DNA from 2 places in the Mycobacterium decipiens genome. Region 2 is predicted to be linked to the other one. Evidence: riboswitches for the same ligand, from Rfam matches in the RefSeq annotation. Region 2 holds a riboswitch; the other holds the start of a gene.
What was found. Region 2 has a riboswitch for glycine ahead of gcvP (aminomethyl-transferring glycine dehydrogenase). Riboswitches for the same ligand answer to the same signal wherever they lie in the genome.
Positions count from the first base shown of each region.

Region 1: linked by a shared signal. The riboswitch ahead of glyA (serine hydroxymethyltransferase) and the one ahead of gcvP (aminomethyl-transferring glycine dehydrogenase) in region 2 are both predicted to bind glycine.

Region 1 is NZ_OY970459.1:127,130-142,629, reverse strand. It holds gene AADZ55_RS00685 (pyridoxamine 5'-phosphate oxidase family protein) at 1-207, shown strand, start outside; gene AADZ55_RS00680 (N-acyl-D-amino-acid deacylase family protein) at 420-2,180, shown strand; gene AADZ55_RS00675 (HNH endonuclease signature motif containing protein) at 2,188-3,555, opposite strand; glycine riboswitch at 3,710-3,800, shown strand; gene glyA (serine hydroxymethyltransferase) at 4,114-5,391, shown strand; gene AADZ55_RS00665 (L-serine ammonia-lyase) at 5,388-6,773, shown strand; gene AADZ55_RS00660 (PP2C family protein-serine/threonine phosphatase) at 6,832-7,599, shown strand; gene AADZ55_RS00655 (FAD-binding protein) at 7,589-9,196, shown strand; gene AADZ55_RS00650 (LLM class F420-dependent oxidoreductase) at 9,193-10,233, opposite strand; gene AADZ55_RS00645 (hypothetical protein) at 10,236-10,391, opposite strand; gene AADZ55_RS00640 (TetR family transcriptional regulator) at 10,501-11,076, opposite strand; gene AADZ55_RS00635 (hypothetical protein) at 11,173-11,580, shown strand; gene AADZ55_RS00630 (FAD-dependent oxidoreductase) at 11,580-13,061, shown strand; gene AADZ55_RS00625 (8-oxoguanine deaminase) at 13,102-14,457, shown strand; gene AADZ55_RS00620 (NADP-dependent isocitrate dehydrogenase) at 14,588-15,500, shown strand, end outside.
Region 2 is NZ_OY970459.1:2,651,353-2,666,852, forward strand. It holds gene AADZ55_RS11775 (MerR family transcriptional regulator) at 1-451, shown strand, start outside; gene AADZ55_RS11780 (bifunctional nuclease family protein) at 569-1,063, shown strand; gene AADZ55_RS11785 (MerR family transcriptional regulator) at 1,359-1,991, shown strand; glycine riboswitch at 2,095-2,192, shown strand; glycine riboswitch at 2,193-2,312, shown strand; gene gcvP (aminomethyl-transferring glycine dehydrogenase) at 2,366-5,224, shown strand; gene AADZ55_RS11795 (haloalkane dehalogenase) at 5,270-6,130, opposite strand; gene AADZ55_RS11800 (substrate-binding domain-containing protein) at 6,171-8,225, opposite strand; gene AADZ55_RS11805 (malate synthase G) at 8,276-10,480, opposite strand; partial or broken gene AADZ55_RS11810 (PE family protein) at 10,962-11,863, shown strand; gene AADZ55_RS11815 (PE family protein) at 11,915-15,322, shown strand; gene AADZ55_RS11820 (PE family protein) at 15,379-15,500, opposite strand, start outside.

The DNA of each region.
Region 1 (15,500 bases), 2.5 Mb from region 2:
CAGGTTCTTTTCGAGGCGGATGACCACGATGCCGCTGGGGGCTGGAGTGTCATCGTGGAGGGCACCAGTCGCACACTTCGTAGCGACGAGGAGATCGCCGAGGCCGAGCACGCCGGGCTGCTGCCGTGGGTTGCGACGCACAAGCCGCACTATGTGTGCGTTCGGCCGACCTCGATTACCGGTCGCCGCTTCCGGTTCGGGAAATAGCTGCCTGTGACTTGGCCCGCAAACCAATTGGAGAACTAGTCATCCCAGCCCGCCCCGCGGACTTATCAACGGCTCGAGGGAAGAATTCATTGAATCGACCTATCGCCAACGAACGGCGGCAGCAGTTACGCTACTGGTCGTAGCGTAATAACTGTCCAAATCCGGTGTGCCGCACGTCTCGCGTCAGCAGCCCGTGGCGATGAGGAGGACTCGTGTTCGACCTGAAGATCATCGGTGGCATGGTCGTCGACGGCACCGGCGCGCAACGTTATCGCGCTGACATCGGTATCACAGACGGCACGATCGTCGACGTCGTCCGCCGCGCTGCCGACGATCCGGCGATGCCCGGCGAGGCCGCCGAAACCATAGACGCGACAGGGCAAGTGGTGGCCCCCGGTTTCGTCGACATCCATACCCACTACGACGGTCAGGCGAGCTGGGACAGCCTGCTCGAGCCGTCGAGCGGTCACGGGGTTACGACGGTGGTCACCGGCAACTGCGGAGTCGGATTTGCTCCGGTACGGCCGGGCAAGGAGGACTGGCTGATCAGGTTGATGGAGGGTGTCGAGGACATCCCCGGCACCGCCCTTACCGAGGGCATCACCTGGGGCTGGGAGAGCTACCCCGAGTATCTCGACGCGATCGGCAAGCACAAGTTCGCGATCGACGTGGGCAGCCAGGTCGCGCACGGCGCCGTCCGCGCTTATGCGATGGGTGAGCGGGGTGCGCGCAATGAGCCAGCCACGCCCGACGACATCGCAGCGATGGGCCGGCTGGTCACCGAAGCGATCGAAGCCGGCGCGCTTGGGTTTTCCACGTCCCGGACGCTGGCACACCGCGCGATGGACGGCGAACCCGTGCCCGGGACGTTCGCCGCCGAAGAGGAACTGTTCGGCCTTGGCCACGCGATGGCGGCCGGCGGTCAGGCGGTGTTCGAGCTGGCACCGCAGGGGGCGGCGGGCGAGGACATCGTCGGCCCGAAAAAGGAACTGGACTGGATGCGACGATTGGGCAGCGAAATCGACCGACCGTTGTCGTTCGCGCTTATTCAGGTGGATGCGGACCCGAATCTCTGGCGCGAGCAGTTGGACCTCTCCGCGGCCGCGCACGCGGCGGGAAGTCGGCTGCATCCGCAGATCGCAGCGCGCCCGTTCGGCATGATGATCGGATTCCAAGGCCACCATGCGTTCGGCCATCGGCCCAGCTACCGCAGGCTGAAGTCCGAATGCAGCCGCGGCGAGTTCGCGCAGCGCCTGGCCGACCCCGCGGTGAAGGCCGCCATCCTGTCCGAGGACGATCTGCCCATCGACCCGACCGTGCTGTTCGACGGCATGTCCACCTTCGTGCAGCACTCACTGGAGCGTCTGTATGCACTCGGCGATCCGCCTGACTATGAGCCCACCCCCGACCGCGCCGTCGCCGCGATGGCCAAAGAGCGCGGCGAAGACCCGCTGGCGACGCTCTACGACCTCATGCTCGAGGCGAACGCGAGCGCCATGCTGATGTTGCCCCTCTTCAACTACGCTCACGGCAACCACGATGCGATCCGGGAGATGATGCTGCACCCCGCCGGGGTGCTCGGGCTCTCCGATGGCGGCGCCCATTGCGGGATGATTTGTGACGCTTCCTATCCCACCTTTCTGCTGACGCACTGGACCCGTGACCGTCGCCGCGGCGAGAAGTTGTCGCTGGAGTATGTGATCCGCAAGCAATCCCGAGACACGGCGTACCTATTCGGTCTCACCGACCGCGGCACCATCGAACCCGGTAAGAAGGCCGACATCAACGTGATCGACATGAACGCGCTGACCCTGCACCCCGCGGCGATGGCCTACGATCTGCCGGCCGGCGGCCACCGAATTCTGCAGGCGGCGAGCGGTTACACCGCGACAATCGTCAGCGGAAGTGTGACCCGGCGCGACGATATCGACACCGGGGCCCGTCCCGGCCGGCTGGTGCGCGGAGCGCGTTAGACGCGGGCTAGGGTCCGGCTCGTTCGTCGTTGTTGAAGAGGCGTTCGGGGTGGTGGTGGCTGTTGGTGCGGGGTTGGCCGTGGTCGAGGTGTGGTGGGGGGATCCATGCGGTTTGGCCGTTGGGGAGTTTGCTTGTGCGCCAGCCCTTTGTGGCGAGTTGGTGGTTGGGTGTGCAGGCGAAGGTGAGTTTGTCGATGTTGGTCAGCCCGCCGCTGGCCCAGTCGTCGGTGTGGTGGACTTCGCACCAGTAGCCGGGGACGTCGCAGCCGGGGTGGGTGCAGCCGCGGTCTTTGGCGTAGAGGACCACGCGTTGATCGGGGGTGGCGATGCGGCGGGTGCGGCCCAGATACAGTGGGCGGGCCGAGTGTTCGTCGAAGACGGCCAGGTAGTGGTAGGCGTGGCGGGCCATGCGGATCAGGTCGGGAATGGGTAGCAGGGTGGCGGCGCCGGTGACCGCGCGCCCGGCGCCCGACGTCAGCTCGGCCAGGGTGGTCGAGACGATGACGGTGACCGGCAGCCCGTTGTGGGTACCGAGTTTGGGGTCGCCGAGTTGGCCGCGGACCAGGGCGTTGAGTGCGTCGTGTTGGCGTTGGGCGGGGCTGCGGGTGTCGCTGCGGGTGGCCTCGTGGGTGGGTTCGCCGTTGGCGCAGGGGGTGGGGTTGTCGGGGTTGCACATGCCGGGGGCGGCGAAGCGGGCCAGCCAGGCATCGAGGTTGGCGCGCAGTTCGGGGGTGGCGATCAGCGTGGCGATGCTCATCCCGTCGGATCGTTGGCCGTGCCAGGTGAAGCCGCGTTGGCGGGCGCGGTCGGCGTCGGCGAATGTCCCGTCCGGGTTGATCAACAGGGCACACCGCTGGGCCAGTTTGTCGAGTTGATCCGGACGCAGTTGGGTGGCTTGGTGGGCTAGGAAGCGTTCGGCGTGTGCGACGGTGTCGGCCGGGGTGGTCTCGGATAGCTCGCGCACGAAGGTTTGGATGACCCGCAGGTGCTGGCCGTCGAGCAGCCCGGCGCGCCACGCATGGGCGGTGGCGGGCAACTGCGGGGGTAGCTGCCCGCCACTCAGGGTGACCCGCGCCGACAGCTGTGTCACGTCGTTGATCCGGCGGCGGGCCTCGGCACAGCTGATCCGCAACCAGTCGGCGATCACCTTGTGGGCCGGCCCGCCGATCGCGGCGGGATCTGCCCGCTCCAGCCCGGCGATCACGTCGTGGCTGACCGCGACCTGGCGTCGGCGCGAGGTTTCTAGGCGCTGCAGTGCGCGCAGCCGCACGGCCGGCCGCAGGCGCTCGAAGTTCAGCTCGCCGATGGCTGCCACCGCGGCATCCAGCGCGTCGAACGCGGCGGCCACCTCCACCGGCGCGGTGATCGCACTCATGTTCGAATGCTATTGCCGGACCTCGTCCCCCCGCCACGGCACCGACCACATCTGTGGACAAACACCAAACTGTGGACCCGCGCCGCAAACATCCAAGGGTGACAAGACGCCTACGTGGTGTGTATGTTGCTTCCCGTCACAACCGAACAGCCACTGACGCGATGCGGGAGAACCTCGAAGTCGAGGCGCCGTAGGAGCAATCTCCTCCCCGGGAATCTCTCAGGCCCAAGCACCGCACCGCCGAGGCAACTCTGGAGACAAGGACGGTCGCAGACCGACCTGACCGAAGGTGTAGAGCGGCGCCATGAGGCGACGCCACAGACTCTCAGGTTTCAGGACAGAGCGGGGAGGGCGCAACCAGCCCGGTGCGATTCGGGCTCACCGAGACCGGAGTTGGCCCTTGTCCGAACTACACCAGCCGACTTTTTGGCGGCCTCGCGCGGCCCGCATGCTGCCCGTACCGCGGCCGAAATTTGCGACGCGGAATGGCTATTTCGCCGGGCAGACGATTGCTCCGGGAACACCGTTGACCAACGCCGAACAGAACGGACCGAGCCGATGAACACCCTCAACGAATCCCTGGCCACGTTCGACCCCGACATCGCAGCCCTGATCGACAGCGAGCTACGCCGCCAGGAAACCGGCCTGGAGATGATCGCCTCGGAGAACTACGCGCCGCTGGCGGTGATGCAAGCTCAGGGTTCGGTCCTGACCAACAAGTACGCCGAGGGGTACCCGGGCCGGCGCTACTACGGCGGCTGCGAATACATCGACGGTGTCGAGCAGCTAGCCATCGACCGGGTCAAAGCCCTGTTCGACGCCGAATACGCCAACGTGCAACCACATTCGGGTGCCACCGCCAACGCCGCCACCATGCACGCCCTGCTGAACCCGGGCGACACCATCCTGGGGCTGTCGCTGGCTCATGGCGGTCACCTGACCCACGGGATGCGCATCAACTTCTCCGGCAAGCTCTACAACGTCGCCGCCTACGAAGTGTCCAAACAGGACTACCTCGTCGACATGGATGCGGTTGCCGAGGTGGCGCGCGAACAGCGGCCCAAAATGATCATTGCCGGCTGGTCGGCGTATCCCCGCCACCTGGACTTCGCCCGGTTCCGAGACATCGCCGACGAAATCGACGCCGTGCTGATGGTTGACATGGCACACTTCGCCGGCCTGGTCGCCACCGGCCTGCACCCCAGTCCGGTGCCGCACGCCCACGTCGTCACCTCCACCACCCACAAGACACTCGGCGGCCCCCGCGGCGGCATCATCTTGTGCAACGACGCCGCCATCGCCAAGAAGATCAACTCCGCGGTCTTCCCCGGGCAGCAGGGCGGGCCACTCGAACATGTCATCGCCGCCAAGGCCACCGCGTTCAAGATGGCCGCGCAGCCTGATTTCGCGCAACGGCAACAACGTTGCCTGGACGGCGCGCGCATCCTTGCCGACCGGTTGACCCAGCCGGACGTCGCCGAACAGGGCATCACCGTGCTGACCGGCGGCACCGACGTGCACCTCGTCCTGGTCGACCTGCGCGACGCCGAACTCGACGGCCAGCAAGCCGAAGACCGGTTGGCCGCGGTGGACATCACCGTCAACCGCAACGCCGTGCCCTTCGACCCGCGCCCCCCGATGGTCACGTCCGGACTGCGGATCGGCACCCCGGCGCTGGCCGCACGCGGCTTCTCCCTCAACGACTTCCGCGCTGTGGCGGACGTCATCGCGGCGGCGCTGACGGCCACCGCCGACGACCAGCTGAGTCCGCTCCGCGCCCAGGTCCAGCGGCTGGCCGCGCGCTATCCGCTCTACCCGGAACTGCACCGGGCATGACCATCAGCGTTTTCGACCTGTTCTCCATCGGCATCGGCCCGTCCAGCTCCCACACCGTGGGCCCGATGCGCGCGGCGAACCAGTTCGTGGTGGCGCTGCGCCGTGGCGGTCACCTGCATGCCCTCGAGGCGGTGCGAGTGGATCTGTTCGGCTCACTCGCGGCCACCGGCGCCGGCCACGGCACCATGTCCGCGATATTGCTGGGGTTGGAGGGCTGTGAGCCGGAAACGATTACCACCGATCACAAGGAGCGCCGCCTCGCCGAGATCGCGGCGTCCGGCCGAACACGAATCGGCGGTATCGTTTCGGTGCCGCTGACCGAGAGTGGTATTGACCTGCATCCCGATGTTGTCCTGCCCACACATCCCAACGGGATGACAATCACTGCCATCGACTCCCACGGCCGCGTCCTGGCCACCGAGACCTACTTCTCGGTGGGTGGGGGTTTCGTCGTCACCGAACAGACCAGCCGCAGCAGCGGCCAACATTCGTGCTCGGTTGCGCTTCCCTACGCCTCGGCTCAGGAACTGCTCGATGTCTGCGACCGGCTCGACATGTCGATCAGCGAAGTGGCGTTGCGCAACGAATCATGTTGCCGCACGGAGAACGAGGTACGCACCGGGCTGCTGCACCTGCGCGACGTCATGGTCGAGTGCGAACAGCGCAGTATCGCTCGCGACGGGTTGCTTCCTGGCACCCTCCAGGTACGCCGCCGAGCGAAGGTGTGGTACGAGCGTTTGAGCTCCGAAGACCCCACTCGCAAGCCGGAATTCGCTGAGGATTGGGTCAACCTGGTAGCGCTGGCGGTCAACGAGGAGAACGCCTCGGGCGGGCGAGTCGTCACCGCCCCGACCAACGGCGCCGCCGGCATCGTGCCCGCCGTCCTGCACTACGCCGCGCGCTACACGCCGGCTGGGGCCGCTGACCCCGACGATGTAACCGCGCGATTCCTGCTCACCGCGGGGGCCATCGGATCGTTGTTCAAGGAACGGGCGTCGATCTCCGGAGCCGAGGTCGGCTGTCAGGGGGAAGTTGGCTCCGCGGCCGCCATGGCCGCTGCCGGATTGGCTGAGATCCTCGGCGGCACACCGCGGCAAGTGGAGAACGCCGCCGAGATCGCCATGGAACACAGCCTCGGCCTGACCTGCGACCCCATCGCCGGGCTGGTGCAGATCCCCTGCATCGAACGCAACGCGATCTCGGCCGGCAAAGCCATCAACGCCGCGCGGATGGCACTGCGTGGCGACGGCTTCCATCGCGTCACCCTCGACCAGGTGATCGACACGATGCGCGCCACCGGTGCGGACATGCACACCAAGTACAAGGAGACCTCCGCCGGAGGGCTCGCCATCAACGTCGCCGTCAACATCGTCGAGTGCTGACCAACCCACGCCTTGACCAAAGGGCCTCGCCGCGATACTGATGCGAGGTATGGCCGACATGGGTACGACGCTGGGTGGATCGGTCCACTTCGCCGGGCTTAGCGACATCGGGCGGCAACGATCCAGCAACCAAGATTGCTGGGGAGCGGACGCCGACCAGGCGCTATTCATGGTTGCCGATGGGGTGGCCGGCAGCACCGACGGCGCGCTGGCCGCTCACTTGGTGGTTGAGTTGCTCCCGACATATGTGGCCCGCCATCTCAAGCCGGCCGACTCGGACGATTCGGCCCAACCCGAGCTGCTGGGCCGCGCGGTCGCCGAGTTCTGCGATCACTTTCGCGCCTACGGCAACACCGACTCCCGCGTTGCCGGGGCCTCGACCACGGTGGTGGCCGTGGTCGTCGCGGGTTCGCGCGCTTTGGTCGTCCATCTGGGAGACAGCCGCGCCTACCTGTGCCGCGAGCGGCGCCTGCAGCGCCTGACCCGTGACCACAGCCTGATCCAGGATCTGCTCGACGCACACCAAGTCGATATTGAGCACGCCGACGAGCACCCGGCCCGGGCCACGCTGACGCGACACGTGGCGATGTCGCCACCGGCCCGACCCGATACTGCGGCGGTGGATCTGTTGGCCGGTGACCGGATCCTGCTATGCAGCGACGGACTGCACGGGGTCATCGACGAGTCATCTCTGGCGAAGATTCTGGATTCGCATCGGGTGCCTGCCGACGCGTGCGCGGCACTGATCAATGCCGCAAATGATGCCGGCGGGCCGGACAACGTCACCGCGGTGGTTATCCACATTGAGGAAAGCCATGGCGCTTGATGAGTCGGCGTGCACGACCGAAGCCGTCGACGTCGTGGTGATCGGATTTGGTGCAGCGGGTGTGTGCGCAGCCATTGCCGCCCGTGAACAGGGCGCCGAGGTCGTCGCGCTCGATCGCGCAAACGGTGGCGGTGCGACCGCGATATCGGGCGGGATCATCTACGCCGGTAGCGGCACCACGGTGCAGCAACAGGCCGGTGTGAGCGACACCTTCGAGCAAATGCTGACCTACCTTCAGCTCGAAGTCGGCGACGCCGTCAGCCAACAAACCTTGGAATCCTTCGTGCGCGGCAGCCCCGAAATGATCGATTGGCTGAGCAACTACGGGGTGCCGTTCGATCCCACACTGTGCCCCTATAAGACGTCGTTCCCGAACAATCGCTACTACTTGTATCACTCGGGTAGCGAGAACGCCGGGGCATTCCGCTGCCATACCCCGCCCGTCCAACGCGGACATCGGGTGAAGGGACGAGGTACCTCCGGCAAGAAGTTGTATGCGCCGCTTGCCAAATCTGCACTCGCCCTTGGTGTCCGGTTTCATCCCCAGACAACCGCGACGAAGCTGATCCGGGATTGCGCCGGTCGTGTGACCGGGGTGGAAGCGATGACGATGAACCATGCGCCACCCCCTGTCCGCCGGATGTATGCGGCGTTGGCGGGGGTGTCAGCCAAGCCCGGCATCTACGTTCCGCCGCTACGGCGCCTGACGGAGCGCCGGCTCAGGAGCCTCGAGCGGCGCTTCGCCCGTCCGGTGCGGATCGCCGCCCGACGAGGGGTGATCGTCTGCGCCGGCGGCTTCATCGCCAACACCGAATGGATCGAACGCTTTGCGCCGCAATACATGAACGGGCTTGCGCTGGGTACCAGTGGCGACGATGGCAGCGGTATCGCGCTTGCGCAGAGCGTGGGAGCGGTTACCCACCGGATGGACAACGTCTCAGCGTGGCGGTTCATTACGCCGCCGAGCGCATTCATCGGCGCCATCATCGTCGATCAGCAAGGTCAACGCATCATCGACGAGAGTCGGTACGGTGCGGCAGTCGGGCAAGCCATGGTGAGAGACCACAACGGCAACGGATGGCTGCTGGCCGACGCCGCGTTGATGAGGGAAGCTCGACGCCAACTAATCAAGCAACCGTTGTGGTTTCAGCGCGCCCAGTCGGCGGCGCTGATGTTCGCCGACGCCGTGAAGGCCGGGTCCCTCGTCGACGTCGCACGCGGAGCCGGTATCGATCCCGACGGGCTGCTGGCCACGGTGGAAGCGCACAACAACGCGATCGATTCCGGGACAGCGGATCCCGCCGGGAAGCCCGCGGAGTTCGTGCGTCGAATAGCTTCGGCCCCGTACACCCTCCTGAACGTTTCGGTGCGGCCAAGCCGGATCAACCCCACCCCGATGCTCACCCTCGGCGGCATCCGAGTCGATGAAGCAACCGGAGCCGTCGTCAGCAAGTCCGGCGCACCGATTCCCGGCTTGTTCAGCGCAGGACGCACCGCGATCGGAATCTGTTCCAATTCATACGTCAGCGGGCTCTCACTGGCCGACTGCGTGTTCTCCGGCCGTCGTGCCGGGACACATGCCGCCACTGCGCATTAGGCAGCCAGTTCGCGCAGTATCTCGATCAGCTTGATTCGTTCGGATCGCGTGCTCGCCAGCGGCACCACGTTCAAGGTGGTCACGCCCGACTCGCGGAACGCCGCCAACCGCTCCTTGACGAATTGCGGCGTTCCGATCAGGGAGATGTCTCGCACGAGTTCGTCGGGCACAACCTTGGCCGCGCCGTCCTTGTCGCCGGACAGGTAGAGCTCTTGGATCCGGTCGGCCTCCGGGCCGTAGCCGTAGTTGGTGGCCAGGGCGTGGTAAAAGTTCTTGCCCTTGGCACCCATCCCGCCGATGTAGAGAGCCAGCTGCGGTTTGGCGAATTCTCGCAGCGGTTCCACGTTTTCGCCAATGGCCAGCATCGGATTGGCGTACACGTCGAGTTCTCCCAACGCGGGGTCCCGCTTGGCCCGGCCGGTGGCCAGGGCCTTGCCCCACACGTCGGGCGCCTTCTCGGGCAGATAGAAGAGCGGTTGCCAGCCTTCGGCGACCTCGGCTGCCAGCTCGACGTTCTTGGGTCCCAGCGCGGCCACCAGAATCGGGATACGTTCCCGGACAGGGTGGTTCACGAGCTTGAGCGATTTGGCAAGTCCGGTGCCCTGGTCGGCGGGCAGCGGGATCGTGTAGTGCTTGCCCTCGAACTGCAGGTACTCGCGGCGCCACACCTGACGGCAGATGTCGATGACCTCGCGGGTGCGTGCGATCGGGGCGTCGTAGGGCACACCGTGGAAACCCTCGATGACCTGCGGGCCGGACGCGCCAAGGCCGAGGGTGAACCGGCCGTCGGAGACGTAGTCGAGCCCGGCCGCGGTCATCGCGGTCAATGTGGGTGTTCGGGTGTAGAGCTGCAGAATGCCCGAGGCCAATTGAACCCGTTCGGTGCTGGCTGCCAGATAGCCCAGCGCGCTCACCGCGTCGAACGAATACGCCTCGGGGACAAAGACGATGTCCAACCCGGCCCGCTCAAGTTCGGCGACTTCGGCGGCCACGTCCTTGAAGCCGCCCGCGTAGTTGATAGCCAATCCGATCCGCATGGTCAGCGCCCCCACACAGTGACAAGTTCGAGGGCCTCCCGCTGGATCCGATCGGACTGGACACCCAGTGCGTCGGACAACGCCATCGCGCCCGACAGCCGCCATACCCGGATGGCCGCGTGGTCGCGCTCCCCGACTCCCTGACTAGGGGCGTGCATAGGCACCTCGCATAATTGATTTGTTGATTAGATGCGCTCGACGGTAGAGGTCGAACACCGGTATTTTCCTTTGCAGCTAATCACTTTAGTGCTTAGCTGCGTTGTTGGGCTAACCGGGGGCGTTGCTCCAGGGCGCGGGGCCCGCCAGGTAGAGCGCGAGCACCGGGCGTAGCCATTCGATCAGGTGGGCGTCGTCCATGCCAGCAAGCGGCGGTATGCCGAGAATGTAACGAGCCACCGCGAGGCCAAGCAGATGCGATCCCACCAGGGCGGCCCGCTCGGCACCATGGTCGGGAACGACGGCAGCCAGCGCCGGGGCGACCCGGTCGACGAACACCTCAAGCAGGGCGTCCGCGGCATCGCGGTTCGTCGCGGCGGCGCGCAATAGCGGGAGAAACGGTCCCTGCGGTCCCCAGACGGCGACGAACTCGGGTAGCAGCACATCGGCGATGCGGTCCGGCGCGACGCCCGAGAGATCCGGGAAGGTGATCTCGAATCGGGAGGCCGCAGCGAACAGTTCCGCCTTGCTGCCGAAGTAATGCATGACGAGCGCCGGATCGACCCCGGCGGCCGACGCCACCGAACGGATGGTAGTTCGTTCGAAGCCATGCTCCCCGAATTGCGATCGCGCCGTGGCCAGGATCGCCGATCGGGTGGCCGCTGCGTCTCGCATCTTCGAGGGCATGCCCACCAGTGTATTCAACAACTGTTGACATGGCTCGCGCACGGGGCTACCGTCGAAGTCAACAGTTGTTGAACTCGCGACAAGGAGGTCGCGGCCATGACCGTCACAGCCATCCAGATCGGACTCGATCCCGACGCGATCGACTATTCCTCCCCCGACTTCGCCCAGTTTCCGGGCCTGTCCAGGGAGAAATTGCGCGCCGCCAACGATGACAACATCGCGGCGTTGCGCGCCGCCGGCTATCGGGTCGACAACTGCCTGATCGACTTCGGCGAGGCAGGCGCCGACAAAGCTCGTCGATGGCTGGGAGCCAAGCGCTACGACGCGGTGCTCATCGGCGCGGGCGTACGGCTGGTCGCCAGCAACACGTTGCTGTTCGAGTCGATCGTCAACGCCGCGCACGTCACGCAGCCGGGCTGCCGGTTCGTATTCAATCGCGCCCCCACAACGACCCCAGACGACATCCGTCGCTGGTATCCGGAACCGGAAGGGTTGGCGCGATGATGACCCACGATGTTGACGTCCTCGTCGTCGGCGCCGGGCCCACGGGCCTGACCGCCGCCGGCGACCTTGCCCGGGCCGGCCGGTCCGTCGTTGTCCTGGAGCGATGGCCCACGATTAACCCGTCGAGCCGCGCATTCGCCACCATGCCGCGCACGTTGGAGGTCCTCGATGCCCGCGGCCTCGCCGACGATCTGTTGGCGCACTCGCACAAGGCAGCGGGCGTCACGATCTTCGCCGGCGCCCGCATTGACTTCACCCACCTCGACTCGTTTTATCGGTTCGTGATGGTCACTCCGCAAACCAATGTCGATCGCGCGCTGGCCGGCTACGCCGAAGCGCAGGGCGCCGATATCCGGCGTGGCACCGAGGTCATCGGACTCGATCAGGACGCTGACGGTGTGACGGTGACCGCGCAGCCGCGCGACCACGACGCAAAGCAGCACTGGCGGGCGCGGTACCTGATCGGCGCCGACGGGGCGCACAGCACGGTTCGCACGTTGGTAGGTGCTGACTTCGGCGGCAAGACGATCTTGTCGTCAATCATCCTCGCCGACGTCAAGCTCGCGCACGGGCCAGCCAGCGGCAGCCTGACCGTCGGCAGCACTCGCGACGTATTCGCGTTCCTAGCCCCTTACGAAGCCCCACACCACCGACACGACGCCGACGGCTCCTGGTATCGCGCGATGGTCTGGGACCGCAACAACCAGATGCCCGACAGCGAGCCGGTGGATCGGGAGGAAATCGTCGGCATCTTTGCCCGAGCGATCCAGACCGACCTCGGGGTGCTCGATATCGGATGGAAGTCCCGATTCCATTGCGACGAAAGACAAGTCGCGAACTACCGGCACGGTCGCGTGTTCCTCGCCGGGGACGCTGCGCACGTCCACTCCCCGATGGGCGGGCAGGGCATGAACACCGGTATTCAGGATGCGGCGAACCTCGCGTGGAAGATCGACGCGGCGCTCGCCGGCGCGGACGAGGCGGTGCTCGACAGCTACCACGACGAGCGCCATCCGATCGGCAAGCGGGTCCTGCTGCAGTCGGGGCTCATGGCGCGTGGCATCACGCTTTATCCGCGAGTTGCACGATCGTTGCGAAATCTCTTGGCCCCCCGGCTGCTTCGTGTTCCCCGCCTGCGCGACGCGGTGGCCGGAAGCTTCGCGGGAACGGCGTTGCGGTATGCCCACCGACGCGACGAGAGCTCTCTGGTCGGCACCCGCGCGACCCAGATTCCGTTGACACACGGTCGGTTGACCCAACTGCAACGCCAGCCTGGCTTCGTTGTGGTCCGTGGGTGCGGAGCGACCCCGATAGCCGCCGAGCTGCTCGAAGCACAGCGCGCGGATCGCGGTCCCGCGGTGCTGGTGCGGCCCGACGGCTACATCGCTTGGGCCGGCGATTCGGCGGATCGGTCCGGGTGGGCTGCGGCCCTGGCCCGGTGGACCGCTCCCAAGACCCCTGCCGAAGCATCCCGCGGGTAACAAGCCGCACTGTTCACCAACGGGCATGCCAGGATGAATTGTGCCCCACCTCGTCATCGACGGCGCAGCCATCGCAACCACCGATCCGACGGGTACCGAATACTCTTCGGGTCACATCGTCGTGGCAGAGGGTTTGATCGTTACGGTCGGCGATGGACCGGCCCCGGTGGTACCCGGCGCGACCGTCGTCGACGGACGCGATTGTCTGGCTACCCCCGGATTTGTCAATACCCACGACCACCTCTGTCAGTGGATCACCCGCGGCTACGCGCAGGGCGACGGGTTGTTCGGATGGCTGGAGACGCTGTTTCCGCTGTGGTGTCGGCTCGATGCCGAGCTGGAGTTCGCTGCCGCCAGCGCGGCGCTGGCCAGGTTGGCGCTGACCGGCTGCACAACGACGATGGATCACCACTATGTCTTTACCGACGCCGGCGGCGACATGCTGGGCGCGGAAATCGCCGCGGCGGACCGCATCGGTGTCCGCTTCCATCCAACCCGCGGGTCGATTGATTTGGGCGTCTCTTCGGGTGGACTGATACCCGATGAGAGCGCCGAGGGCCTCGATGCGATCCTGACGGCCTGCCAGGAAGCCATCGATACACACCATGACGCCGCGTTCGGCTCAATGCTGCAGATCGCTCTGGCGCCGGGCTCACCGGTTGCGGTGTCCGGTGAGCTGATGGCCCAGTCTGCGCTGTTGGCCCGAGACCTCGGGGTGCGCCTACACACCCATCTCGCGGAGGACCCTTACGAAGAGGAGTTCTGCATCGCACACTTCGGCGCGCGCCCGGTGGACTATCTGGAGTCGCTGGGCTGGCTGGGTAGCGACGTGTGGCTGGCCCACTGCGTACACCTGTCGGATGCCGACATCGCCAAGTTCGCCGCCACCGGTACCGGCGTCGCACACTGCCCGACCTCCAACGGCCGACTTGGTTCGGGCATCGCGCGGATTCCCGAGCTGCTGGGCGCGGACGTCGCGGTCGGGCTGGGCGTGGACGGCGGCTGTACCGAACACCGGGGGATGGCCAACGAATTGCGCGAAGCAACGTTGGCGGCCCGGTTCCGGCTGGGCGCCGGGGCGCTGAGCGCACGCCAGGCATTGCGGATGGCCACCGTCGGCGGTGCCCGGTGTCTGGGGCGGGAGCTTGAACTCGGATCGCTGCAGCCGGGCAAGCTGGCCGATATCGCGCTATGGCAGCTCGATGGGCTCGGCCATTCCGACATCGAAGACCCGGTGTGGGCGCTGGTGTACGGCCCGCCCGCACCGCTGCGGCTGCTGCTGGTCGGCGGAAAGACCGTCGTCGCAGACGGCGAGTTGCGCACCGCCGATACCGCGACATTGGCACGAGACGCGCGCGATGCCGCCGTGACACTGCGCCAACGCGGCGCCGACTGACCTCAGCGTCCGGCCGGATTGAAACCGACCCTGCCCCTGCGTGGCGCCGCGTCCGAGGCGATACTGATAGTCGCCGTTACAACGCCGAGCTCCTTGAAATCTGACCGACAGCGACGCCGGGAGAGCAACTATGAGCGCCGAACAGCCGACCATCATCTACACGCTGACCGACGAGGCGCCGCTGCTGGCGACCTACGCCTTTCTGCCGATAGTGCGCGCCTTTACCGAGCCGGCGGGCGTCAAGGTCAAGACCAGTGATATCTCGGTGGCGGCGCGCATTCTCGCCGAGTTTTCCGACTACCTGACCGAAGAGCAGCGAGTGCCCGACCGACTGGCCGAGCTGGGCGAGCTGACGCAGCGTCCGGAGACCAACATCATCAAGCTGCCGAACATAAGCGCCTCGGTGCCACAGCTCACCGCCGCCATCAAGGAACTACAGAACCAGGGTTACAAGCTGCCGGACTACCCGGCGGACGCCAGGACCGACGAGGAAAAGGCCGTCAAGGAGCGCTACGCCAAGGTCTTGGGCAGCGCGGTGAACCCGGTGCTGCGCGAGGGCAATTCGGACCGGCGCGCGCCCAATGCGGTGAAGCAGTACGCGCGCAAGCACCCGCACAGCATGGGCGAGTGGTCGATGGCCTCACGCACGCACGTGGCGACGATGCGGCACGGCGACTTCTACCATGGCGAGAAGTCGATGACGCTGAACCGCGCACTCAGTGTGCGGATGGAACTGGTTACCACGAGCGGCCAGACGATCGTGCTCAACCCCGAGGTGTCGCTGCAAGAGGGCGACATCATCGACAGCATGTTCATGAGCAAAAGGGCCTTGTGCGAGTTCTACGAAGAACAGATGGAGGACGCCTACAAGACCGGTGTCATGTTCTCGTTGCACGTGAAGGCGACCATGATGAAGGTCAGCCATCCGATCGTCTTCGGACATGCGGTGAAGATTTTCTACAAGGACGCGTTCGCCAAACACCAGGAGCTGTTCGACGAACTGGGCGTCAACGTCAACAACGGCCTGGTCGACTTGTACAGCA
Region 2 (15,500 bases):
ATTCGGATCCCCTTACGTCGTACCGCGATTGGTGCCGGTAGCCGGCAAGGGTGCCGTCGGGTCGGATACTGCAGCGGTGTCGCCGACCCGTATCCGGCTGAGTCGGGAAGACCTCCTAGAACGCTCGGGAGTGGCCGACGAATTGCTGACGGCCCTGCTCAAAGCCGGTGTGATCACCACTGGACCGGGCGGCTTCTTTGACGAACACTCCGTCGTGATCCTGCAATGCGCACGAGCGCTGGCCGAGTACGGGGTTGAGCCGCGGCATCTACGCGCCTTCCGCTCCGCGGCCGACCGGCAGTCTGACTTGATCGCCCAGATTGCGGGGCCGCTAGGCAAGGCTGGTGCCCGCGATCGCGCCGACGACTTGGCCCGTGAGGTCGCCGCACTCGCCATCACTTTGCACACCTCGCTAATCAAATCTGCCGTTCGCGACGTTCTTCACCGCTGAGGACTAGACTTCGTTCGACAGCTTGGTGTTCGACGTCACGGGAGCGGCGCGGCGCTCACCGCGTCGTCGCGCCAAGCTTGGGTCGGAGATGGTGGCATGTGCGGAGGGCAGACACTGATGGGTGAAGTTCGTGTTGTCGGCATTCGCGTCGAGCAGCCGCAGAACCAGCCGGTGTTGTTATTGCGCGAGGCCAACGGTGACCGATACCTGCCGATCTGGATCGGCCAGTCGGAGGCCGCCGCCATCGCGCTGGAGCAGCAAGGTGTCGAGCCACCACGTCCGCTGACGCATGACCTGATCAGGGATCTCATTGCTGCACTGGGGCATTCGCTCAAGGAGGTCCGCATCGTCGACCTGCAGGAAGGCACCTTCTACGCGGATCTGATCTTCGACCGCAACATCAAGGTGTCTGCCCGCCCCTCGGATTCGGTGGCCATCGCATTGCGGGTGGGCGTTCCGATTTACGTCGAGGAGGCCGTGCTCGCCCAGGCCGGTCTGCTGATTCCCGACGAAAGCGACGAGGAGGCGAACACCGCCGTTCGCGAGGATGAGGTGGAGAAGTTCAAGGAGTTTCTCGACAGCGTGTCACCCGACGATTTCAAGGCCACCTAGCTGGCCAGGCAGCCGATGTGCGCCGAACGGCGGGCCCCCGCTATGCCGCGCTTCTCGCGGGGCAGCAAAGTCACGGCCGCGTCTCATCTCACGTTGCAATTGTCGACACGCCTGGCGGTTAGCCCGCTATGAGCCCGGCGACCGCGATACTTAATCACGACTTGATAGTTAACCGGGAGCATCGCGACCATCGAACAGCGTATGCTCTCTAACACTCGGGCCCTAAGCAGATGGCTGTCGGGGGCAGCCAGTAACGCAGCTAGTGACAAGAGCGCGATTGGCGAGAGGAAGCACGGTGGGCGAGCAGCCACGTCAAGACCAGCTGGACCTTGCTGACCACACGGACACCGCTAGCAACGGTAGCGACGGTGTTGTCGCAGCGAGCGAGCCCGTGCAGCCCGGCCTGTTCCCCGACGATTCCGTTCCCGACGAGTTGGTGGGCTACCGCGGGCCGAGCGCCTGCCAGATCGCCGGGATCACCTACCGCCAGCTCGACTACTGGGCACGCACATCGTTGGTTGTCCCGTCGATCCGCAGCGCGGCAGGCTCCGGCAGCCAGCGGCTCTACTCGTTCAAGGACATCTTGGTTCTCAAGATCGTCAAGCGGTTGCTTGACACCGGCATCTCGCTGCACAACATCCGGGTTGCCGTCGACCATCTGCGCCAGCGCGGCGTCCAGGATCTGGCCAACATCACGTTGTTCTCCGACGGCACCACCGTCTACGAGTGCACGTCGGCCGAGGAGGTCGTCGACCTTCTGCAAGGCGGCCAGGGTGTCTTCGGTATTGCCGTCTCCGGCGCAATGCGTGAGCTGACGGGCGTTATTGCCGACTTCCACGGTGAACGCGCCGATGGCGGCGAGTCGATTGCTGCACCCGAAGACGAACTGGCTTCCCGGCGCAAGCATCGCGACCGCAAGATCGGCTAGCCGCGCCATCGTGTTCGGCAACTGCCGAGCCGCATGCTTTGAACTCTTTGATTTGTCTTGATTCGTCCTTGGCCAGGTCGCGCAGGTAAAGTTGGATACGCATCGCCCTCGCGCGGGAGAGTTCCGTGACCGCCAGTTACGGACGCCGAAGGAGCAACACCTCTCCGTCAACCTCTCAGGCACCCGGACCGCGTGGGGCCCCGATGCCTCTGGAAAGTGGTAAGCCGATCAGTCGGCTTGCCCGCCCATGGGGAAAGGCAGCCGGGTCAGGTTGTCGAATCTCTCAGGCGCCCGGCTCGGGTGGACGACAGAGGGAGAGGACCACAGCGTCATGCCGATGACGTTGCGGTCCCACCGAGCGTCAGGAGTCCGGAATGCCCGAACCGAACACATCCAACAGCCAGCCGAACTTCGCCGACCGGCACATCGGCCTGGATAGCAGGGCAGTCGAAACCATGCTGGCGGTCATCGGTGTCGACTCGCTCGATGACGTGGCGGCCAAGGCGGTCCCGGCGGGCATCCTCGACAAGCTCACCGACAGCGGCGCCGCACCGGGTTTGGACCGGCTGCCAGCGGCCGCCAGCGAGGCGGAGGCGCTGGCCGAGCTGCGAGCGCTGGCCGACGCCAACACCGTTGCCGTATCGATGATCGGGCAGGGCTACTACGACACGTTCACGCCGCCGGTGCTGTTGCGCAACATTCTGGAAAACCCGGCCTGGTATACCGCCTACACGCCGTACCAACCGGAGATCAGTCAGGGTCGGCTGGAAGCCTTGCTGAACTTCCAGACCCTGGTCACCGATCTCACCGGCCTCGAAATCGCGAACGCGTCGATGCTCGATGAAGGCACCGCGGCCGCCGAGGCCATGACCTTGATGCAACGCGCGGCACGCGGTGGCGCCAAGAGGCTGGCCGTCGACGCCGACGTCTTCACCCAGACCGCGGCGGTGCTGGCCACCCGCGCCAAGCCGCTGGGCATCGAGATCGTCACCGCCGACCTGCGCGCGGGGCTACCGGACGGCGACTTCTTCGGCGTCATCACCCAGCTGCCCGGGGCCAGCGGCCGGATCACCGACTGGTCCCCCCTGGTGGCGCAGGCCCACGACCGCGGCGCCCTGGTCGCCGTCGGCGCCGACTTGTTGGCGTTGACGCTGATCACGCCGCCCGGCGAGATAGGCGCCGACGTCGCGTTTGGCACCACGCAACGGTTCGGTGTGCCAATGGGATTCGGCGGCCCGCACGCCGGGTACCTGGCGGTGCACGCCAACCATGCCCGCCAGTTGCCCGGTCGGTTGGTCGGCGTATCCGTAGACAGTGACGGCACGCGGGCGTATCGCTTGGCCCTGCAGACTCGCGAGCAGCACATCCGCCGCGACAAAGCCACCAGCAACATCTGCACCGCGCAGGTGCTGCTGGCCGTGATGGCGGCGATGTACGCCAGTTACCACGGCGCCGAAGGGCTGACTGGCATCGCACGCCGGGTGCATTCGCACGCGCGCAACCTGGCCGCCGGCCTGTCGGGCGCCGGGATAGACGTGGTGCACCAGGCGTTCTTCGACACCGTGCTAGCCCGGGTGCCCGGCCGGGCGACGCACATCCAGGCCGCCGCCAAGGAGCGCGGAATCAACATCTGGCGGATGGACGACGACCACGTTTCGGTGGCGTGCGACGAGGCCACCACCGCCGAGCACGTCGGGGCCGTGCTGGCCGCGTTCGACGTGGCGACGGCGGGGGAGACCTTCGACGGGCCGGATATCGCGGCGCGGACGTCGGAGTTCCTGACGCATCCGGCGTTCAGGGAATACCGCACCGAGACGTCGATGATGCGGTACCTGCGTGCGCTGGCGGACAAGGATATTGCCTTGGACCGCAGCATGATTCCGCTCGGCTCATGCACGATGAAACTCAACGCGGCAGCCGAGATGGAGTCGATCACCTGGCCCGAATTCGGGCGTCAGCATCCGTTTGCTCCGGCGTCTGACACCCCGGGGCTGCGTCGACTCATTGCCGACCTGGAGCAGTGGCTGGTGCTGCTCACCGGCTATGACGCGGTGTCGCTGCAACCCAACGCGGGCTCGCAGGGCGAGTACGCCGGCCTATTGGCGATCCACGAGTACCACGCCAGCCGGGGCGAACCGCACCGCAACATCTGCCTGATCCCATCCAGTGCGCACGGCACCAATGCCGCGTCGGCGGCCTTGGCCGGCATGCGGGTGGTTGTGGTGGGTTGCCACCACAACGGTGACGTCGACCTCGATGATCTGCGCGCCAAGGTTGGCGAACATGCCGAGCGGCTGTCGGCGCTGATGATCACCTACCCGTCCACCCACGGCGTGTACGAGCACGATATCGCCGAGATCTGCGCCGCCGTGCACGACGCCGGCGGCCAAGTGTACGTCGATGGGGCCAACCTCAACGCCCTGGTCGGCCTGGCCCGGCCGGGCAAGTTCGGCGGCGACGTCAGCCACCTGAACCTGCATAAGACGTTCTGTATCCCGCACGGCGGCGGTGGCCCGGGAGTCGGACCGGTCGCGGTGCGGGCGCACTTGGCCCCGTTCCTGCCTGGCCACCCGTTCGCGCCTGAGCTGCCCAAGGGCTACCCGGTGTCGTCGGCACCGTACGGGTCGGCCTCGATTCTGCCGATCACCTGGGCGTACCTCCGGATGATGGGCGCCGAGGGTCTGCGGGCGGCATCGCTGACCGCGATCACGTCGGCCAACTACATTGCGCGCCGTCTCGACGAGTATTTCCCGGTGCTGTACACCGGCGAGAACGGAATGGTCGCCCACGAGTGCATCCTGGACTTGCGCGGTATCACCAAATCAACCGGCATCACTGTCGACGATGTCGCGAAACGGTTGGCGGACTATGGTTTTCACGCGCCGACCATGAGCTTTCCAGTGGCCGGCACGCTCATGGTGGAGCCCACCGAGAGCGAGAGCCTGGCCGAGGTGGACGCCTTCTGCGAGGCGATGATCGGCATCCGCGCCGAGATCGATCGGGTCGGTGCCGGGGAGTGGCCTGTTGAAGACAATCCGCTGCGCGGCGCACCGCACACCGCCGAGTGCCTGCTGGCATCCGACTGGGACCACCCGTATACCCGCGAACAGGCCGCCTACCCACTCGGCACCGCATTTCGACCGAAGGTCTGGCCATCGGTGCGTCGCATCGACGGCGCCTACGGGGACCGCAACCTGATCTGCTCGTGCCCGCCGCTGGAGGCCTTTGCCTGAATTCTCGTGGGGTGAATTCTTGCCGACGCGCTCAGCGGATCGGATTCAGCCGAACCGCTCGATGATCGCCGCGGCGATCCGGTCGGGGGCGTCTTCCTGGATGAAGTGTTTGGCCCTAGGCAGCTCCACCAGGACATGATCGGGAAAAGTCGCACGCATCCGGGGAGTCATCGCTGCGGGCCGAAACGCGACGTCCTTCATCCCCCAGACCAACAGGGTGGGCTTGGCCCCCAGCGTGGCCGGCACCTCACCGGCAAGCCGTGCCAGGAGGGGACGGGCCGCCAGGATTTGCTTGGGCATCTCGGCTACGCCACGTCGTGCCGCGGCGCTGGGCTGCACCGCCCGGTAGTGCGCCATCACCGTGGCACTCGGCCGGCGCGCCGTTCCAGCGGGGATCAACCGCTCCACAAAGAAATTGCGCCGCAAAATCGCGTACTGCATTGGCGGGCTGGACATCACCCTGCTGAACGTCTTCATCGTCAGCGTGTCCGCCGGCCAGAACCAGGTGTTGCCCAGCACGATGCCGCGCACCCTTTCGGCGCGCTGCACCGCGACCGCCATGCTGATCGGTCCGCCCCAGTCCTGCCCCATCGTCAGATAGCCGTCCAGGCCGAGATGATCGACGAACTCGCCGACCACCCGGGCATGCCCGTCGATCTTGTACTCGAACTGCGACGGGCGCTCGGACAGCCCGAATCCGAGATAATCCGGCGCGATGCAGCGGAAGCGCTCCCGCAACGCCACAACGATGTCGCGGTACAGGAAGCTCCACGTCGGGTTGCCGTGGCACAGCAGAATCGGCGGGCCATCACCCTCGTCGATGTAATGCACGCGCCCCTGTGAGCTGTCGAACCAGCGCGACTCGAATGGATACAGCGCCGGATCGGGAGTGAAATCGACGTTCATTACGCACCTCAGCTTGCGTCAGCCCGCTGGAGCAGGCAGGTCAGCTCAAAAACATGTTGACAGCCGTCGCTAGGTCGGGGGAGGCCGACGTCGCCAGGTTCTGGTAGCTACCGCCACTGAGGTGTGCGACCGCTTCCCAGGTTGCCCGATCGGGGTCGGCACCGAAGTCGATGATGTTGACCGCGATGGGCTTGGCCGGGTCCGCATTGCTGCGGATGAAATCCTGCAGCCCCGGCCCGTCGAGAGTTTGGTCGGTGTGCGGCCCGGCCGTGATCACCAACACCGAATTAGCTTGGCCAGCACGGTAATTGGCTAGCATTTCCTGATAGATCAAGCGCAGCGTGGTGAACGACACCGCGCCGCCGCCTGAGGAGTATTGCTTGGCCAACGCGGCCGTCAATGCCGCAGTGCGTGGCTGGCCGTTGACGGGATCGGCCAGCGGCCCGGCCGGCACCTCGGATCGACCCTCGCGGCCGTCGAATGTCCACAGTCCGACGACCGAACTGGGCGGCATCGCCTTGATCCGGTTCTCAAGCGCCGCAACGACATTGGTAAGCCGAGATTTGCCGCCCTCGTCGTTGGGCATCGACTGGTCGAGCATGATGGTCGCGGCCACCCCGCTCGACGGCGCGGCCATGCTGTCGGCCAGCGTCGCGCGCATGGAGTCGTCACCCACCGACAGCGTCGAAGACAACGCCGGGAAACTGGTGACTGGGCTGCTGGGCGGTTTGACACCGTCAACTCGGAAACCGGCCTTGGCCAGCTTGGCCAGTTGCTCGGGCTTGTGCATATACCTGGCGAAGGCGCTGGCCGCCGTGGTCTGCTCCTGCGACAGCCATCCACCACTGAGCAGCACCGTCGGATAGTCAGCGACCGCAACCGGCCCCGGCGGCAACCAGGAACCCAATGTGCTCTTGGCATCCGAAAGTGACTGGCCGCGCTGGAATAGCTGTTGTTCGGTGGTGACCACCGCATGCACCGGCGCCGCAGCCACATCGCCGGACTTGAGCAGCGTGTTCATCGCCTCGGTCAGGGAGTCGTTGGCAAGCTTGGGTTGCGCGCTCATCAGCGTGCGCACCGCGCCGATACCCGTCGTTGGCGGCGCACCAGCGGGTACCGAAGCGGCAGCCACCGCCTCGCCGGCCAAGTACGCGGCATCGCCGTTGCCTTCCATCGGCATAGCCAGCCGCAGTGATCCCCAGGCCGGCAAGTTCAAGCCGGCCAACGAGTTCGGGTTGGTTTGCAGGCCGGGCAGCGCCGCCCAGTTCTGGCTGGCGAGCGCCTGCTGCAATTCCGGCCGGACGGCGAGCAGCACCGGCGAAGTGACCAGTGAGCGGCTATTGCTGATGGTTTGGTTACCCGCGGCCCCGGCAAGCCGCGCCGCGGAGATCGAGCTGCTCGGAATCCACAATCCCGGCTGGCCACCCAGTTCGTTCGGCCATTTGCCGATGAAGCCATTGATGACGGCGTCGGAGTCGGCCGATGTGACCGCCACTGCCACACAGCGGTCACCGACCGGGCCGGCCGATGCGTTATAGCTGTCCGCGAACTCTTTGACGTGATCGGCGATCGAGGGGTCGGCGATGACAGCGATGGTGTCCTTGCCGCCCACGCAGCGTGCGGCAGCACTGTGGGAACGGTTAGACAACGCGTCACCGAAGAAGCGCCACAAGATCACCCCGGCCACCACGACCACCACGGCGACCAGGGCCACTACGACGCCGATACTGACTCCCCGGCGGCCGCCTTCGCTGCGGTGGCCGCCCTGCCAGTCGCCGAGTCCCCGATGTCCCGAGCGGAACAGGGGCGGCGGGGCTGCCCCAGTAGGCTCCGAACTCGCTGGCTCCGTGCCGGCCGGGTGCGGCGGAAAGTCGGGGTACTCGGTCTCGCTGGAGAAGGGCCCGGCGTCGGCCTGGTCATCGACGTGCGGCCAGAACTCGGTAACCGGCGGCTCGGCAGCGGACGCAGGGAATCCGAGACCCTCGCCACCGCGGTGGTCGTCTACCGGGTAGCCCCAGTCCTGATGCTCCACAGCATGGTCGTCGAACGGTTCATCAGCGGATTCCTCGGGGTCGGGCTTGCTGTGCCTACCCATACCGGCTTCTGCGTCCTCTCCGTCGATGGTTGCCGGATGTCAAGCGGCAATCACCCACCGGCGCGAGCCTTAAACTCCCGACGACGGCGATGCAGAATCGGCTCGGTGTAGCCGTTGGGCTGCTGCGTCCCGGACAAGATCAGCTCCTGCGCGGCCAGGAAGGCGATGCTGTCATCGAAGTCGGGTGCCATCGGTTGATATGCCGCGTCGCCTGCGTTTTGCTCATCTACCAACGGCGCCATCCGCTCCAGGCTGGCCCGCACATCCTCGCTGGTGATCACACCGTGGCGCAGCCAGTTGGCCAGCAACTGGCTGGAGATTCGCAGTGTGGCGCGGTCCTCCATCAACGCCACGTTGTGGATGTCGGGCACCTTCGAGCAGCCGACACCCTGGTCGACCCAGCGGACCACGTAGCCAAGGATGGATTGACAGTTGTTGTCGACCTCCTCACGGATCTCGTCGGGAGCCCAGGCCAGTTCCTTGGCCAGCGGTATGGTCAGCAATTGTTCGATGGTGGCGCGCTTCTTGCCGGCCAGTTCCTGTTGCACCGCGGCGACGTCCACCTGGTGGTAGTGCATCGCGTGCAGGGTGGCGGCAGTGGGCGAGGGGACCCAGGCGGTGCTGGCACCGGCGCGGGGCTGGGCGATCTTTGTTTCGACCATGTCCGCCATTAGTTCGGTCATCGTCCACATGCCCTTGCCGATCTGCGCGCGGCCGGTGAACCCGGCGGCTAGGCCAGCGTCGACGTTGTTGTCCTCATAGGCCAGGATCCAGGGCTGGCTCTTCATGGTGCCCTTGCGCACCATCGGGCCGGCTTCCATGGAGGTGTGGATTTCATCGCCGGTGCGGTCCAGAAATCCGGTGTTGATGAACACGACGCGGTCGGCGGCGGCCTTGATGCACGACCGCAGATTGAGGGTGGTGCGGCGCTCCTCGTCCATGATGCCGACCTTCAGGGTGCCCTGTGGCAACCCCAGCACGTCTTCGACGCGACTGAACAGCTCGGTGGTGAATGCCACCTCGGCCGGACCGTGCATCTTCGGCTTGACGATGTAGATGGAGCCGGTGCGGCTGTTCACCAGCGGTCCGTTGGCGTCGCCGGCTTTGAGCCCGTGGATGGCGGTCAGTCCGGTGAAGAGCGCATCCATGATGCCTTCGAACACCTCGTTGCCATCGGCGCCCCCATTGTTCAAGAGAATCGCGTCGTTGGTCATTAGGTGCCCCACGTTGCGGACGAACATCAGGCTGCGCCCGGGCAAGCTGAACTGGCTGCCGTCTGGCGCGGTGTAGTCGCGGTCTTGGTTGAGCACCCGGGTGAACTCGGAGCCGTCCTTGTCGACTCCGGCGGACAGATCGCCCCTGTTCAGGCCGAGCCAGTTGCGATAGCCGAGCACCTTGTCGTCGGCGTCGACGGCGGCCACCGAGTCCTCGAAGTCCATAATCGTGGTGATCGCCGATTCCAGGATCACGTCTTTGATACCCGCGCTGTCGGTGGCGCCGACCGGCGACTGCGGGTCGATCAGGATCTCGATGTGCAGGCCATGATTGACCAGCAGCACCGATGTCGGTGACGCGGCTTCACCGGTGTAGCCGGCGAATTGGCGGGGGTCGGCCAGAAGCCCAGTGGACAGCTCGTCACCCGGCAGAGAGACCAGCAGTTGGCCGTCGTCGACCTTGAAACCGGTGGCATCGGCGTAGGAACCCGACGATAGGGGAACGCTGTCGTCGAGGAACTTGCGTGCGTAGGCGATGACCTTGTCCCCGCGGATTTTGTTGTAGCTGGCGCCGATTTCGGCGCCGTCGGTTTCGAGGATGACGTCGGTGCCGTAAAGGGCGTCGTAGAGGGAACCCCAGCGAGCGTTGGCCGCGTTCAGGGCGAACCGCGCGTTGAGCACGGGCACCACCAGCTGTGGGCCAGCCGTCGTGGTGATCTCGGCGTCGACTCCCGATGTGGTGATGGTGAAGTTATCGGGTTCGGGAAGCAGATAGCCGATGTCGATGAGGAACTGATGGTAGGCGGGGATGTCGAGCGGCTCGATCACCCGGTGCCGGTGCCACTTGTCGATTTGCGCCTGTAGCTCATCGCGGGTGTTCAGCAGGGCCTGGTTCTGCGGGGTCAGGTCCGTGACGACCTTGTCGGCGCCGGCCCAGAAGCTGTCCGGGTCGATATCGGTGCCAGGCAGGGCCTCGTTGTTCACGAAGTCGTAGAGCACCCGAGCGACGCGCAAGTTGCCCACCGACACGCGATCTGTCATTACTTCCTCCCTTACTGGCAATTGGCTCAGACTACCGGGCCACGGCATAGTTGCTGCATCCGGCGACCGGCAACAGCAGGTCACAACGGGCTAACAACGTTGCCCGCGGCGGTGTAGGGCGCCGCGTGCTCGCTCGCTGGCAACGCAGGCGTGGTGTTTGACAACGATCGGCGAGTTGCCGTAGCCGCTGCGATCATACGGGCCGGGCCGCAGGCCGACTCGGCGCCGCGACGAGGACGCGTTCCCACTGATTTGCGGTGTCGGTGGGCGGCAAGCTTCCACCGCCCGCGTGAGCCAGACACGAGGCGAACCCTGAGATCCGGACTTTTGGCCTTTCCGCGGACAGAAGTCGGAAACATACGTAGATTCCAAACCTTAAGACACTCCGTCGCCGATATCGATACCGGCGCCTTCGTGTCAGCTCACAACTATGACGGCGAGTACGCAATTGCAGCGGTTGCCGTTGGTGGGAGGTCAGGCGATGTCATTCATGCTTGTGGCGCCGGACGCGTTGGCGGCGGCGGCGACGGAGGTAGCGCAGATCGGTTCGGCAGTGAGTGCCGGCAATCTGGCGGCAACCATCCCGACCACCGCGCTCGCAGCGGCCGGCGGCGATGAGGTGTCGCGCGCGATTGCGGCGCTATTCGGTACGCACGCCCAGGAGTACCAGGCGGTGGCGGCGAACGCGGCGACCTACCACAAAGAATTTGCGCGCATCTTAGCTGCGGCGGCGGCATCGTATGGCAGTACGGAGTTCGGCAGCGCCGCTGCACTGGCTGGCCTGGGTTCACCCATCGCCAACGGGTTCCAGACGTTCGTCTACGGCCCCATTTACACCCTCGGCGAGGCATGGATCAACAGCCCATTCGGTCAGCTGCTCGACCCGATTATCAATGCACCTACCAATCTGCTGTTCGGGCGTGATCTGATCGGCAATGGCGCCGCCGGAACGGCGGCAAACCCCACCGGCGGTGCGGGCGGGATCCTGTTCGGCGACGGCGGGCCGGGATACACCCCGACCGGAGGTGCGGGAGGTGTGGCCGGCGGTAACGGCGGGAGCGCCGGGCTGATCGGCAACGGCGGTACCGGTGGTGGCGGCTTCGCCGGCGGGGCGGGCGGCAGCGGAGGCACCGGCGGCTGGCTGATGGGCAATGGCGGCATGGGCGGTCTGGGCAGTCTGGGCGGGGCCGGCGGGGCGGGCGGCCAGGCGTTGTTGTTCGGCAACGGCGGGATCGGCGGGGTTGGCGGCGCGGGCTCGGCGGGCACGGTCGCCGCCGCCGGCTCCGGCCTCAACGGCGGCGACGGGGGGCAGGAGGGATAGGCGGGGCTGGCGGTCGCGGCGGGCTGTTTGTCGGCGACGGCGGGGCAGGTGGGGGCGGCGGCACCGGCGGGATCGGCGGTGCCGGTGGTAGCGGCGTGGCTGGTGCGGCCGGCATGACCGGAGTCGATGCCGGAGCCGGTCAGACGGGTGGCCAAGGCGGCAGCGGCGGGGCCGGCGGTACGGGCGGGGCCGGCGGGGCCGGCGGGGCCGGCGGCCTCTTCGGCCAGGCGGGTGCGCTTGGTGACGGTGGTCAGGGCGGCGACGGTGGTACTGGCGGTATGGGTGGCCACGGCGGGGTGGGCCTGGACAACAGCGCCAACATCGGCATGCTCGGTGGAGCCGGTGGCCAGGGCGGCACCGGCGGTACGGGCGGCGCGGCCGGTCTGGGCGGGGCCGGCTCGATCGTCGGCGCCGCGGGTGCCGCCGGCGACGGCGGCGACGGCGGCCACGGCGGCGACGGCGGCCACGGCGGGGCCGGCATCGTCGGATTGGCCGGCGGCGGGCAAGGCGGTCAGGGCGCCGCGGGTGGTAGCGGAGGCCAGGGCGGCACCGGCGGGGCGGCCGGGGCCGGCAGCGGCGGCCAACAGGGTGCTGGGGGTCAGGGCGGCGACGGCGGCGACGGCGGGACCGGCGGCGACGGCGGGACCGGCACCGACAACAGCGCCACCATCGGTGTGGCCGGCGGTCAGGGCGGTGTCGGCGGCATCGGCGGGACCGGCGGGGCGGCCGGCGCCGGCGGCACTGGGTTCGGCGGTACCGCCGCCTGGGGTACCGCCGGCGACGGCGGCGCCGGCGGCCGAGGCGGTGTCGGCGGCAACAGTGGCGCGGGCAGCATCGGCAATACCGGGATCCAGGGCGGCACCGGTGGGGACGGCGGCGAGGGTGGCGCCGGCGGCGACTCCGGAATCGGCGGCACCAGTGGCTCCGGCGGCCAAGGTGGCACCGGCGGCGGGGGTGGTCAGGGCGGCACCGGTTACGCCGATGACGGCACCGACAACGCAACCGCCGGTGGCCAGGGCGGCACCGGCGGCACCGGCGGCCAAGGCGGCGCGGCCGGGACCGGCGGCACCGTCGGCACCCCGACCACTGGCGCTGCGGGCACCGGCGGCGACGGCGGCCAGGGCGGGAAAGGCGGCGCCACCACGTTCGTCGGTGACACCGCTGGTGATGGCGGCCAGGGCGGCGACGGCGGCCAAGGTGGCCAAGGGGCCGACGCCCCAGCGGGCAGCACCGGGTACGACGGCGGCCAAGCAGGCCAAGGCGGTGCCGGAGGCACCGGCGGCACCGCCAGCTTGGGTGCGACCTACGGCAGCGGCGGCCAAGGCGGCAGCGGCGGCCAAGGCGGCACGGGTGGCCAAGGCGGCGCGGACACCGGCTCCGGCGCAGGCACCGGCGGCGCCGGCGGGAGTGGTGGCCACGGCGGTAGCGGTGGGTCGGCAGGGTTCGGCGGCGCCGGCACCGGCGGTACCACGGGCGCCGGCGGCGCTGGCGGCCAGGGCGGCACCGGTGGCCAAGGCGGCACCGGTGCGGGCAGCAACGATGCCGGCCAAGGCGGCCGCGGCGGTCAGGGCGGCACCGGCGGCGCCGGAGTGGACGGCACGCCCGTGGGCGCCGGCAGCGGCAGCGACGGTTCGGCCGGCGGCGCCGGCGGCCTGGGCGGCACGGGCGGGGCCGGCGGGATGGCAACCGGGTCGGGTAACGGCGGTATGGGCGGCCTGGGCGGCGGCGGCGGCCAGGGTGGCGGCGGTGGTAACGGTGGTAACGGCGCCCTGGGCATGGGCGGCGGGACCGGCGGCAACGGTGCTCTCGGCGGCTCCGGCGGCCAGGGTGGCACCGGCGGTGACGGCGGGCAGGCCCTCGGGGCAGGTAACGGTGGTCAAGCGGGAGCCGGCGGCACCGGCGGCCAAGGCGGTGACGGCGGGGACGGCGGCGATGGCGGCAATGGCAACACCGTCACCCCCGATGCCGGCGACGGCGGCAGCGGCGGCCAAGGCGGCCAGGGCGGCACCGGCGGGACCGGCGGCGGCGCGCTATTGGGTATCGGCGGCACCGGCGGGGCCTCGGGCAGCGGCGGCGACGGCGGGATCGGCGGCGACGGCGGCGACGGCGGCCACGGTGTGGCCGGCGTGAATGGCGGGGTTGGCGGATCCGGCGGTCACGGCGGTGACCCCGGTGGCGGTGGCAACGCCGGCACCGTCGGGTCCGGCGGCAGCGGAGGCGGCGGCAACGGAAGCGACGGCGCCAACACCGGCACGGCCGGCAATATGCCCATGAGCGGCGGCAACGGCGGCGATGCCGGTGACGGCGCCGACGCCGTCACGGCGGGCGAGGCCGGCGGCGATGGTGGGGTCGGCGGCGCCGGCGGGCTGGTCGGCAACGGTGGCAACGGCGGCGACGGCGGCAAGGGCATGGCCGGCGCCGATGGCGTGAACCCCACGTGGGATGACACCACGGCCGCCACCGGCACCCCGAATTACGCGACCATCGGCCAGCCGGGTTACCCCGATCCACCAAACAACCCTGTGGACGGTAGTGACGGCGCCATCGGCATAGCCGGCGGCAACGGCGCCGACGGCGGCCCCGGCGCAGAGGCCGGCGGCAATGGTGGCGGCGGCCAGACTGTGTTCAACTACAGCGGCAGCGGCACGGCCACCGCCGGGGCCGGCGGTGATGGCGGTAGCGGCCATGCCGGCGGCGCCGGCGGCAACGGCGGCAACGGCGGGTTATCGGAGGCAACGGCCGTCGCCGGCATTGTCCCGGGCGCCGGGGGTAACGGTGGAACCGGTGGTACCGGCGCTGTGGGCGGTACCGGCGGCCAAGGCGGTGACGCCTCGTCGAGCAGCTTCAGCATCATTGGCGGTATCGGCGCCGACGGTGGCCTCGGCGGCAACGGCGGTGTGGGAGCTAACGGGCAGACCGGCGGGGCCGGCGGGACCGGCGGGGCCGGTGGCGCCTCCGGGACGCTCGCCGGTAACGCCGGCAACGGCGGCAACGGCGGCGTCGGTGGCGCCGGCGGGGCCGGCGCCGCCGGGGGTAACGGCGGTACCGGCGGACTGGGCGGCACCGGCTTCTTCGGTTCGACCGGTGGCCAGGGCGGCAACGGCGGAACCGGCGGTCAAGGTGGCGGCGGCGGGGCCGGCGGTCAAGGCGGAGACGGCGGTAGCGCTGGCGCCCTCCTTAATGGAACCGGTGGCGGTGGCGCCGACGGCGCCGGCGCCACCGGCGGTACGGGCGGCGTGGGCGGCACCGGCGGCGACGGCGGCCAAGGCGGCACCGGCGGCACCACCGGATCAGGCCCGGCGATTCCGGGACCGCCCATGCCGCCGGGCAACCCCGGTGGCCCCGGCGACCTCGGCGCTGACGGCAACACCGCGCCCGCCCTGGGCGATCCCGGGGGCCCAACCGCGGGTGGTGATCCCGTGGGCATCTCCGGGGGCGCCGGTGGTGGCGGCGGCGACGGGGGCGCCGGTGGTAGCGGCGGCACCGGGGGGACGCCGGGCCGGTTAGTCCCTAACCGTTGATTGTGTCCGCGTCATCGACGCTGCCGGGTACGGCCGCGGACGCCGAGCCTGGCCGACTACGCCCCGTCTGCCCCGTTCTGGCCGAACAACGACCCGCCGTTGCCGCCGGAGTTACCGGGCCCGCCATCGCCACCGTCGCCGACCAACTGGGCGTTGCCACCGTCGCCGCCATTGCTGG